2 regions of the Mesorhizobium sp. A556 genome follow, and region 1 is predicted to be linked to the other one. Evidence: predicted binding sites of a transcription regulator. Region 1 holds the regulator's gene; the other holds the start of a gene.
What was found. The regulator HrcA, encoded in region 1, represses chaperone genes, less so after heat shock. The targets are predictions, from matches to a motif close to GTTAGCACTCNCNNNNNGNGAGTGCTAAC.

Region 1 (6,085 bases):
ACCTCCTCCAGCCTGCCGGCCAGAGGAGGTGCTAAGAGCTTGTCAAGGATGCCGTCAACTACTTCAACAGGCCGACTTCCTTGTAGTAGCGCTCGGCGCCGGGGTGCAGCGGGATCGGCATGCCGTCCAGCGCCTTGGCGGCGTCGATGCCCTTGGCGGCGGCATGCGCCGCGACGAGTTGATCGAGATGCTCAAACAGAAGCTTGGTCATCTGATAGGCCGTCTCGTCCGAAACGTCGCTCTGGGTGACCAGGAAATTGCCGACGGCAGCCGTCGGTACGTCCTCGGTCTGGCCGTCATAGGTGCCGGCTGGGATCATGACCGAGATATAGGGCGAGCCGATCTTTTCGACATCCGCCGCCGGCACCGAGACGACGTTGATCGGCAGCGAGGTCGAAAGATCGCGGATCGAGGCGACGCCAAGGCCGGCCGACTGAAGCGTGGCGTCGAGCTGGCGGTTCTTGATGAGTTCGACCGATTCGGCGAAGGGCAGGTATTCGACCTTGCCGAGATCCTCGTATTTCATGCCGGCGGCTTGCAGGATGGCGCGCGCGTTGAGTTCGGTTCCGGATGCCGGCGCGCCGACCGACAGGCTCTTGCCTTTGAGGTCGGCCAGCGTCTTGATGCCGGATTCCTTGCTGGCCACGATCTGGATGAAGTTCGGGTAGATGGCGGCGATGCCGCGCAACTTCTCCAATTTGCCACGGAAGCCGGCCTCGGTGTTGCCTTCGGCTGCGAACTTGACCGAATCGCCCAGTGCGAAGGCGATCTCGCCCTTGCCCTGCTCAAGCAGGTTGAGGTTTTCGACGGAAGCCTTGGTCGCCTGCACCTGGACGCGGGCGCCTTCGATGTTCTTGCTATAAATTTCCGAGAGCGCGACGCCGAGCGGATAATAAACGCCCGAGGTGCCGCCGGTCAGCACGTTGATGAACTCCTGAGCCGCTGCGGAAGCGACGCCGGCGCCGAGTGAAAACGCGACGACACCGGCCGCGATCAGTCTGGTCCTGAAATGTTGCATGCAATTCCTCCCCGACATGCCTCGTTATCAATCTCGCAACACCGTCAGCGGCGCTGGACGGGCGAGTTTAGACAGCGTTCGTCAAATGCCAACCGATAATTGCATCGTAGAACGATGTTTTTCGACCGCCATCCCGGACGCTGGCAGGGAGGCGGCGCGTGGTCAGGTGCCGAGGCCGTCGAACAGGATGGTGGAGAGATATCGTTCGGCAAAGGACGGGATCACCACGACCATGTTCTTGCCGGCATTTTCCGGGCGCGAGCCGACGACGATGGCCGCCTGAAGGGCAGCGCCCGCGGAGATGCCGACCGGAACGCCTTCAAGCCGCGCGACGAGCCGTGCATTGGCGATGGAATCCTCGTTCGAAACCGTGACGACCTCGTCATAGACGGAGGTGTCGAGGATTTTCGGGGCGAAACCCGCGCCCAGCCCTTGAATCTTGTGCGGGCCGGGCTGGCCACCGGACAGGATGGCGGATGCAGCCGGCTCGACGGCGACGATCTGCACCGAAGGCTTGCGGGCCTTCAACACCTGGCCGACGCCGGTGATGGTGCCGCCGGTGCCGATGCCGGCAATGAAGATGTCGACGCCGCCTTCGGTATCGTTCCAGATTTCCTCCGCGGTGGTGACCCTGTGGATTTCAGGATTGGCGGGGTTTTCGAATTGCTGCGGAATGACCGAGCCGGGAATGGAGGCGGCCAGTTCCTGCGCCTTGGCGATGGCGCCCTTCATGCCCTTGGCCCCTTCCGTCAGCACCAGTTCCGCGCCCAGCAGCGCCAGCATCTTGCGGCGCTCGATGGACATGGTTTCCGGCATGGTCAGGATCAGCTTGTAGCCCTTGGCGGCGGCGGCGAAAGCCAGCGCAATGCCGGTATTGCCGGATGTCGGCTCGATCAGCGTCGACTTGCCGGGCGTGATCCGGCCCTCGGCCTCCAGCGCCTCGATCATGGCGACGCCGATGCGGTCCTTGACCGAGCCGATCGGGTTGAAGAATTCGAGCTTGGCCATCAGCTTGGCGACGATGCCCTTCTGGGCAGCGAACTTGTCGAGCCGCACCAGCGGCGTGTCGCCGATGGTCTCGGTGATGGAATTATAGACGCGGCCGCGGCCGGGCGCACGCGCAGGAGTGGCAGGCTTGGTCATCGAGTGTCTCTCCGGGTCGTCGGGCTAATAAGGCTGTCGCGGCGGCATGATAGAGATGGAGGCGAGAAAATCCGAGTGGATGGCGTGCTTAAAGCTACCCGTTCAAGGAAAGTCATTTCCGAACTCTGTATTCAGACGGAATAATATTCCTGCACGGGTCATCGACATGCCCGTCAGGCGCGTCAGGCATCCGATTGAACCGGCCGCCGGCCGTCAGCTTTTAGGAGCGTCATGGACGACGCGCCAGATCGTGCCGGAACCGTCCTCGGTAACGATGAGCGCGCCGTCTTTCGCGACCGCCACGCCGACCGGACGGCCCCACACCTGTGCGTCGGAAACGACGAAGCCGGTCATGAAATCCTCGTACTCGCCGGTCGGCCTGCCGTCCTTGAATTTCAGGCGAACCACCTTGTAGCCCGTGCGCGCACCCCGGTTCCACGAACCATGCAGCGCAACGAAGGCGTCGCCCTTGTAGTCGGCGGGGAAATTTGCACCCTCATAGAAGGCGATGTTCAGCGGTGCCGAATGCGCCTGCATCAACACGTCGGGCACCGTGGTCTTGCCGGCAAGATCGGGGCGCTCGCCGGCATGGCGCGGGTCCTCGTGCTCGCCGATGTAAGTCCACGGCCAGCCATAGAACGCGCCCTGCCGGACGGTCGTGGCGTATTCGAACGGAACGTTGTCGCCCAGCCCGTCGCGCTCGTTGACAACGCACCACAACGCGCCCGTGGCCGGCTGTACCGTCATGCCGGAGCAATTGCGCAAACCCGTTGCAACGACCCGCTCGTTGTTGCCGTCCGGGTCGAAGGCGCGAACTTCGGCCCTGCCCTGCTCCGAACCCCAGGCGGCTCCCAGCGGCGCGGAGGCCGTCCATGCCTCGAGCCCGCCGGCGGGCGCGCTGCCGATGTCTTCGGCCACGTTCGAGCCGGAACCGACGGACAAATAAAGCGTCTTGCCGTCCGCCGAGAAGGCGATGTCGCGCGTCCAGTGATGGTTCGAGGGAATGCCGGCGACGACGGTTTCCGGCTTGTCCGACGCTTCGAGGTCGCCGGACTTGTAGGGGAAGCGGACGACGCTGTTGGAATTGGCGACATAGACCCATTGCGGATCTACAGCCGGATGGAAGGCTATGCCGTAGGGTTGGTGCAGGCCTTTGGCGAAGACCGCGTCCCTGGGCTTTTCACCGGGGTCGCCCAGGCGATAGACCAGCACGCGGTTGGCCCTGGAATCCGAGATGAAAAGGTCGCCGTTCGGCGCTACACGCACGACGCGCGGACTGCGCAGGCCGGATGCGATCAACTCGGCCGAAAAACCCGGCGGCAAGTGCGGCCGGGCGTCCTTCGGCATCGCCACCTTGTCGGCGCTGTTCGAAGCCGATTCCGTCACGAACGGCTTTTGCAGATCGTCCGGCCGGATCAGGCGGCGAACGCCCGGCCCATCCTGCCGCCAGTCGCCAAACGCGGCTTCGCCTTTCAGGACAGTATCGTCCGCCTGCTGGGCGTAGGCCGCTCCAGCGGCAAGAAAAAGCGCGGCGATGGCGCTTAGGGCGGCGAGGCGGTGCATCGCTGTCTCCATGAAGTGAACCAGGAAGGCAAACCGGCCGAGGCCATGGCCGTTCCGTTGCGCACGAGGATGTGAACGGCCTGCTGCAAGAAGACCGGAGGACACGGATGGCGGGGATCAGGTTCCCGCTTCGTAAAAATCGTCGTCCAATCGCTTTTCCAACTGCACGAGATCGGCCGGCAGCGGCATGCCCATGGCGCGCATCTCCGACAACTTTTCCCGGAGCTGTTCCTGAATTTCGTGCTGATCCTGCGGCTGGTTGATCATCTCTTCCATCAAGAGGGCAATCTGGGCCTTGAACTGTTCGAGCGCCATTTTTGTCTCCCTGCAGAGCCGGATACGATCAGCGCAGCATGCGGGAAATAAGCTGCGCCGTATAGTCGACCATCGGAACGATGCGCGCATAATTCAGGCGCGTCGGCCCGATGACGCCAAGCGCGCCGACGACGCGGGCGTCCTTGTCGCGATAGGGCGCGACCACCAGCGACGAGCCGGACAGCGAGAACAGCTTGTTTTCCGAGCCGATGAAGATGCGCACGCCCGAGCCCTGCTCGGCAAGGTCGAGCAGTTGCATCAGCCCTTCCTGCGTCTCCATGTCCTCGAACAGGTGGCGCAGAAGCTCGATGTCGGCCTGCGCGGTGACGTTTTCCAGCAGATTGGCGCGGCCGCGCACGATAAGCCGCGCCGGCAGGCCGCCTTCGGTGCCGGCCCATACCGCCAGTCCCTTTTCCACCAGGCCTTGCGACAGCGAATCGAGGGCGAGCCTGGTCTCCTCCTTGAGGCGCGCGATCTCCACCCTGGCCTCAGCCAGCGTGCGACCGCGAATATGGGCGTTGAGGAAATTCGAGGCCTCGTGCAACTGCGAAACCGTTATGCCGGCCGGCAGATCGACGACGCGGTTTTCGACATCGCCGTTTTGCGATACGAGCACGGTCAGCGCCTTGGTCGGCTCAAGCTGGATGAATTCGATGTGCTTCAGCGCCACTTCGTTCTTGGCGGTCAGCACAAGGCCCGCACCCCGCGACATGCCCGACAGCATCTGGCTGGCGTCCGTCAGCATGTGTTCAAGCGTCATGCCCGAGCCGGACGCCTTCACCTGCGCTTCGATGGAACGGCGCTCCTCGTCGGACAGGTCACCCAGTTCCATGAAAGCGTCGACGAAGAAGCGAAGCCCGGTCTGCGTCGGCAGGCGTCCGGCCGAGATATGCGGTGCATAGATCAGGCCGAGATGCTCCAGATCGCTCATCACGTTGCGCACGGTGGCCGGCGACAGCGATGAGGGCAAGATGCGCGACAGCGATCGCGAGCCGACCGGCTCGCCGTCCTTGAGATAGGATTCGACGATGCGCCGGAAAATATCGCGCGAGCGCATGTCGAGCGACTGCAACGCCGGCGACTGCATGTTCGGATCGGTGATCGGCTTGGTCATCGGAGCAAAAACCTCTGTCCTGAGGATATAGAGGTGGATGCCGGGGACGCAAGCCGGGGTGCGTCGAGGGCCTTTTCCTTTGCGCCTTGCTTCTCATGCGGCTACAAGCCGGCCAGGATTTCCAAACTCACGAGAAAGATGCCCGAATGCGCCCTTCCAAACGCCAGTTCGACGAAATGCGTGCCATCTCCTTCGAACGCGGCATCTCCAAGCATGCGGAAGGCTCCTGCCTGATCAAGTTCGGCGACACGCATGTCCTGTGCACGGCGAGCCTCGAGGAAAAGGTGCCGGGCTGGATGCGCAATTCCGGCAAGGGTTGGGTGACGGCGGAATACGGCATGCTGCCGCGCTCGACCGGCGACCGCATGCGCCGCGAGGCGTCCTCCGGCAAGCAGGGCGGGCGCACGCTGGAGATCCAGCGGCTGATCGGACGGAGCTTGCGCGCCGTGATCGATCTGCAAGCGTTGGGCGAACGGCAGATCACCGTCGACTGCGACGTCATCCAGGCGGATGGCGGCACCCGCACCGCCTCGATCACCGGCGGCTGGGTAGCGCTTTACGATTGCCTGCGCTGGATGGAAGCGCGCCAGATGGCGAGCGTCCAGCGCGTGCTGAAAGACCATGTCGCGGCGATTTCCTGCGGCATCCATGATGGCCAGCCGGTCATCGATCTTGACTATCCGGAAGATTCGACCGCCGGCACCGACGCCAATTTCGTCATGACCGGCAAGGGCGGAATCGTGGAAATCCAGGGCACCGCCGAAGGCGAGCCGTTCTCCGAGGAACAGTTTTCCGCGCTGATGGGACTGGCCAAGAAGGGCATCGCGCGGCTGGTGGATCTGCAGAAAATGGCGGTGGGGTGAGGGGCAGCGTCACGCCATGACCCCCTCCGCCATCCTCGAATCCGCGCTGTACGTCACCGATCTCGATGC
Region 2 (6,085 bases), on a different contig from region 1:
TGAATACCCAAAACCCCGTGATGGCCAGGCCGAGTTCAATCCATATTTCCGGTGACGAGAACCAGTCGGCATCGGCGCCGCGGTCCAGCATCAACTGGAGCGCGCCGACGCCGAGCGACAGCATCGCGAAGCCGAAAAAGTCGAAGCCGCGGGCGCGTCGGGCGATGCTGGGCAGATAGGCGGCCATGCCGAGGAAGGCGATGATGCCGATGGGCAGGTTGATGAAGAAAACCCAGCGCCAGTTGAAGCTTTCGGTCAGCCAGCCGCCGAGCGTGGGGCCGATGATCGGCCCGACCATGATGCCGGCGCCCCAGATGGCCATGGCCTGGCCGTGGCGCTCCTTGGGGTTGATGTCGAGCAGGAATGTCTGGGACAGGGGAACGATCGCCGCGCCGAATACACCCTGCATCAGGCGAAACAGCACCATTTCCTCAAGGCTCGTGGCGATGCCGCACAGCATCGAGAAGATGACGAACCCCACGACCGAACCGAGGAACAGTTCCTTGCGCCCGAAGCGGTCGGCCAGCCAGCCGGTTACGGGCGTCATGATGGCGGCGGCGACGATATAGGATGTCAGCACCCAGTTGATCGTATCGGCCGAGGCGCCGAGATCGCCGACCATGGATGGCAGCGCGACATTGGCGATTGTGGTGTCGAGCACCTGCATGACCGTGGCCAGCATGATCGAGATGGTGATCAGGCCACGATGCGGCACTTCGCGATGGGTTTCGGGCGTGCTCATGGGACGGAACTTCCGCGACGGAATAAAGTCGTATAAGTGCGATGCTGGTTCCCGAGCGGCAAAGCCTGCCTAAAGCGAGGCGTTCAACGCGTTGGGACACGAAATCGATGCGGGGGTCACATCGATCGAGCGTCTCGTTTCATCAGGGCTGTTGCCGCCCGGAAACCGGAGTCCCGACGATTTTCGTCCAGATCCGCTTTAGCGGCCTTGATTCCGCAACCGGAACCAAAGACGAAAGCCTTGACCTTACCGAATACCCTGTCGGGACAATCTGAAATTTCATCTTTCCCTGGCCCGCTTGACCATCGAACGGGTTAGTCCGCTTCGCCTGCCGTCGCATGGCCGAACAGCTTGGGAAAGCCGCGCGAGACACCCGTGTCGACCGTGACTTCGGCGCTCATGCCGGTCCGCAACGCGATCTTCGCGCTCGGGTCGGTCAACTCCAGCCGAACCGGAATGCGCTGCGTGACCTTGACCCAGTTTCCGGTGGCGTTCTGGGCGGGCAGTAGCGAGAATTCAGCGCCGGTGCCTGCACCTATCGCCAGCACGGTCGCCTCGAAGGTCCTGCCCGGATAGGTGTCGAGTACGACTTCGGCCTTCTGGCCGGCCTTCATGTGCGTAAGCTGGGTTTCCTTGAAATTGGCGTCGATCCAGGTATCGCCCGTCTCCACCAGCGAAAACAGGGTAGCGCCGGAGCCGACAAACTGGCCTATCTTGAACGACGAGGCCTGAGCGATGACGCCGTCGGCCGGGGCGCGAACGGTGCTTTGCGCCAGGTCGTAGGCAGCCTTGTCACGCGCGGCCAGCGCCGACATGACGGTCGGGTGCTTGTCCGTTTCGATGTCCGGATTGCCGCCCAGCGCCGCCTTGGCGCTCTCGATGCCCTGCCGGGTCACGGCTACCTCCTGCTTGGCCTTGGCAAGATCGTTGCGTGCTTCATCGAGCGAGGACTTGGCGTTGATGCCTTTCTTCGCCAGATCGGCCGCGCGGTCGTATTGAGACTGGGCGTAATCGACTTCGCTGACCGCCGAGCGTTCCTGCGCCATGGCCTGGCTGTAGGCTGCGCGCAGTTGCTCCACATTCAGCCGCGCAACGGCAACCGCGGCATCGGCCTGAGCGAGCGCGATCCGGTAAGGCTCCGGGTCGATGGCGAACAGCACGTCGCCTTTCTTGACATGCTGGTTTTCGGCGATGTTCACGTTGACGATCCGGCCCGCCGTATCGGAGGCTATCGAAACACGGGCTTGCCTGAGATTGGCATTTTCTGTCTCCTCATAGCGCCCGCCGGTTACCCAGAAATAGCCGCCAACCGCGACAAGGGCCGCCGGTACCGCCAGCATCAGCACAAAACGCCCCGGCCGGCGCGCCTTGCGTTTCGGCGCCGGTTCCGGATTGTGCGGAAGTGCTACCGCAGCCGGCGTGGCCGGTACGGAGGGTTGAGCCGGGCTTTCAATTTCCAGCTTTGTCACGTCGTCGTTCACTTTTACTCGGGCGTTCATTTTGCTGCGCTCTCTGCAGATTTAGTCGTGTTGGCGGATTTGCAAGACGGCGTTTCGTCGTCCGACAAGTTTTCGATGAGTTTCAATATCCCGTTGACGAGGCTACGGCGGTCTTGTGGAGACAGGCCGGCAAGCGCACGTTCATAAACCTCTCCGGCCATTCCCTTGACGCCGGCAAAAGCTTCGCGCGCCTTTTCGGTCGGGAATATCATGCGCACGCGTCTGTCGGCCGCATCCACACGACGTTCAATCCAGCCGCCCTCCTCCATTCTGTCGATAAGGCGCGAAACGCTGATCGGCTCGATTTCGAGAATTTCGGCGAGCCGGGCCTGCGCAATGCCTTCTTCCTTCACGGCCCAGACCAGAAGCCGCCACTGTGCCGCCGAAAGGCCAAGGCCGCTGGCCTTTGCCTCAAAGCGCCGGCGCAACAACCGCGCCGCGTCGTGGATCAGAAATCCCAGTCTTTCCGTGCCGTCCGTAACCATGAGCGCCATATATAATAAGCGTGCTTACCATTCAAGATACTGCAGCGCACAATTCATGAAAAAAATGGCGCGTTGCGGCACGGCCGGCATGGCTCATGGTAATTTATGCGTGATCGCCGATGATCGGACGCCGCAAGCCGGAACATTCTTGACTCTCGCCAGCGCCGGCACTATCTCACGGCTACGTTAGCACTCGCCTCTTATGAGTGCTAACCGAGTACCGGCACAGCCGGACCGAGATTATTTCTCACCATGACCGAGGAAACACAAATGGCAAAATCGAAGTTCCGCCCGCTTCATGACCGCGTGGTCGTTCGCCGGGTCGAATCCGAAGCAAAGACGGCTGGCGGAATCATCATCCCCGACACGGCCAAGGAAAAGCCGCAGGAAGGCGAGATCGTCGCCGTCGGCTCCGGCGCCCGCGACGATAGCGGCAAGATCATTGCGCTCGACGTCAAGGCCGGCGACCGCATCCTGTTCGGCAAGTGGTCGGGCACCGAAGTCAAGCTCAATGGCGAAGACCTTCTGATCATGAAGGAATCCGACATCATGGGCATCATCGGCTAATCACGCCGTTTCCACCCGCACCATCAACTGAATTTCGGGCGCAAAGCCCAGGAGCACAATAATGGCTGCCAAAGACGTAAAATTCTCCCGTGATGCCCGCGAGCGCATGCTGCGCGGCGTCAACATCCTCGCCGACGCGGTGAAGGTGACGCTTGGTCCCAAGGGCCGCAACGTCGTCATCGACAAGTCGTTCGGCGCACCGCGCATCACCAAGGACGGCGTCACCGTCGCCAAGGAAATCGAACTTGAAGACAAGTTCGAGAACATGGGCGCACAGCTGGTCCGCGAAGTCGCTTCGAAGACCAACGACAAGGCCGGCGACGGCACCACGACCGCCACCGTCCTGGCTCAGGCCATCGTTCAGGAAGGCCACAAGTATGTTGCGGCCGGCATCAACCCGATGGACCTGAAGCGCGGCATCGACCTGGCTGTTGCCGACGTCGTCGCCCAGCTGGTCAAGTCGGCCAAGAAGATCAAGACTTCCGAAGAAGTCGCTCAGGTTGGCACCATTTCGGCCAATGGCGACGAGTCGGTTGGCAAGATGATCGCGGAAGCGATGCAGAAGGTCGGCAATGAAGGCGTTATCACGGTTGAAGAAGCCAAGACCGCCGAGACCGAACTCGAAGTCGTCGAAGGCATGCAGTTCGACCGCGGCTACCTGTCGCCCTACTTCGTCACCAACCCCGACAAGATGATCGCCGATCTCGAGGACGTCTACATTCTTCTCCACGAGAAAAAGCTGTCCAACCTGCAGGCGATGCTACCGATCCTCGAGGCTGTCGTTCAGTCCTCGAAGCCGCTGCTCATCATCTCGGAAGACGTCGAAGGCGAGGCTCTGGCTACGCTTGTCGTCAACAAGCTGCGTGGCGGCCTGAAGATCGCCGCCGTCAAGGCGCCGGGCTTCGGTGATCGCCGCAAGGCAATGCTGGAAGACATCGCCATCCTCACCGGTGGCCAGGTGATTTCCGAAGACCTCGGCATCAAGCTCGAAAACGTTACGCTGGCCATGCTCGGCCGCGCCAAGAAGGTGTCGATCTCCAAGGAGAACACCACCATCATCGACGGCGCTGGCAAGAAGGCCGAGATCCAAGGCCGCGTTGCCCAGATCAAGCAGCAGATCGAGGAGACCACCTCGGACTACGACAAGGAGAAGCTGCAGGAACGTCTGGCGAAGCTCGCCGGCGGTGTTGCCGTGATCCGCGTCGGCGGCTCGACCGAAGTCGAAGTCAAGGAAAAGAAGGACCGCGTTGACGACGCGCTGAACGCAACCCGCGCTGCTGTCGAAGAAGGCATCGTGGCGGGCGGCGGCGTTGCTCTGCTGCGCGCTTCCACCAACATCAAGGCTGTCGGCGCGAACACCGACCAGACTGCCGGCATCTCCATCGTTCGCAAGGCTCTGCAGGCACCGTGCCGTCAGATCGCCTCGAACGCCGGTGAAGAAGCCTCGATCGTTGTCGGCAAGATCCTCGACAACAAGGGCGTTTCCTTCGGCTACAACGCGGCCAACGACACGTATGGCGACCTGATCGCGCTCGGCATCGTCGACCCGGTCAAGGTCGTTCGCACCGCACTTCAGGACGCAGCCTCGGTTGCCGGCCTGCTCGTCACCACCGAAGCCATGATTGCCGATGCTCCGAAGAAGGACAATGGCGGCGGCGGCATGCCTGGCGGCATGGGCGGCGGCATGGGCGGTATGGGCGGCATGGATTTCTAATCCAGCCTACCAAAACCTTGCTTACGGAAAGGGCGCCTTCGGGCGCCCTTTTTTGTTGTGTTCACCGCACAAATCGAATGCCGCCCGGAACCTGGATGGCGTTCGCCCGTTTCGGTCCGCAAGTCGAAACGAACCCCCAGGAGATGCGATATGGTGAACAAGGATCAGATTGCCGGCGTGGCCAAGCAGGCCAAGGGATCGGTCAAGGAAGCTGCCGGCAAAGTGACAGGAAGCAAGCAGACCGAGGCCGAAGGCAAGGTCGAAAAGGCAGCAGGCAAAGTGCAAAAGACCTTTGGAGACGCCAAGGAAAAGGTCAAGAAAGCCCTCTGACGCGTCACCACCATTCAATGAAAAAGGCAGCTTCGGCTGCCTTTTTCATTGAATGAGCGCCTTGCTGAAGGCGTTGGTGAATCTCACCTCGCCGCTGTCGCCCGCCGACTCGCCGAGTACCACGTCCAACGCGCTGCTTGTTATCCGTGCGAGCGCGAAGCCGCCCATATAGGCCGCTTTCGGCTTGAACAGATCGAGGTCGCCATGTTTGTAGATCATGGGCGTTTCATGCTGGTGCCCATGAAAGATGCCGACGACGTTGTAGCCTTTCAGGGCGGCCAGCAATGCGTCCTGTTCCGCCCGGCTCCACCAATGTGCCGGCCCCGTGCCCTGGTCGTCGAAAATTCGCGCAGCCGGATCCCATTTTTCCAGCGAGAACGTATCCCAGCCATAATGCTGGAAAAGGACAATTGGCCGGCCATCCGAGGCATTGTTCGCCAAGTCGTCCTTCAGCCACGACAGGCCGCTTACCGCGCCATGACCGACATCGCCGGCGAAGCGGTGCGTCTGGACAAGATGCAAGCCGCCCCAATCCCAGGAATAGCAATCGGACTCCACATCGTAATTGCCCGCTGGAACCGCCGGCTTGAAGAACACGCTGGGGCGGTGATTGACTTCGACATAGTCGCGCATTTCACGCCGGTACCAGTTTACATGGCGGCGCGGACCGTTCTGATCGAGATCATGGTTGCCGAGCCCGACATAGACCGGCACATGGACACGATCCGGCCCGACGCCTTGCCGGTAG

Region 2: a site for HrcA is predicted at 2,912-2,940, ahead of groES (co-chaperone GroES). Genes of this name have one in related genera too.

Annotation. Positions count from the first base shown of each region.
Region 1 covers NZ_JBTMXA010000002.1:77,735-83,819, reverse strand. The annotation lists gene ACX3P0_RS04945 (TAXI family TRAP transporter solute-binding subunit) at 59-1,018, opposite strand; gene cysK (cysteine synthase A) at 1,181-2,161, opposite strand; gene ACX3P0_RS04935 (PQQ-dependent sugar dehydrogenase) at 2,375-3,724, opposite strand; gene ACX3P0_RS04930 (hypothetical protein) at 3,842-4,039, opposite strand; gene hrcA (heat-inducible transcriptional repressor HrcA) at 4,068-5,153, opposite strand; gene rph (ribonuclease PH) at 5,300-6,016, shown strand; gene ACX3P0_RS04915 (VOC family protein) at 6,033-6,085, shown strand, end outside.
Region 2 covers NZ_JBTMXA010000001.1:583,711-589,795, reverse strand. The annotation lists gene ACX3P0_RS03000 (DHA2 family efflux MFS transporter permease subunit) at 1-742, opposite strand, end outside; gene ACX3P0_RS02995 (HlyD family secretion protein) at 1,057-2,241, opposite strand; gene ACX3P0_RS02990 (MarR family winged helix-turn-helix transcriptional regulator) at 2,238-2,726, opposite strand; gene groES (co-chaperone GroES) at 2,997-3,293, shown strand; gene groL (chaperonin GroEL) at 3,355-5,007, shown strand; gene ACX3P0_RS02975 (CsbD family protein) at 5,158-5,337, shown strand; gene ACX3P0_RS02970 (metallophosphoesterase) at 5,383-6,085, opposite strand, start outside.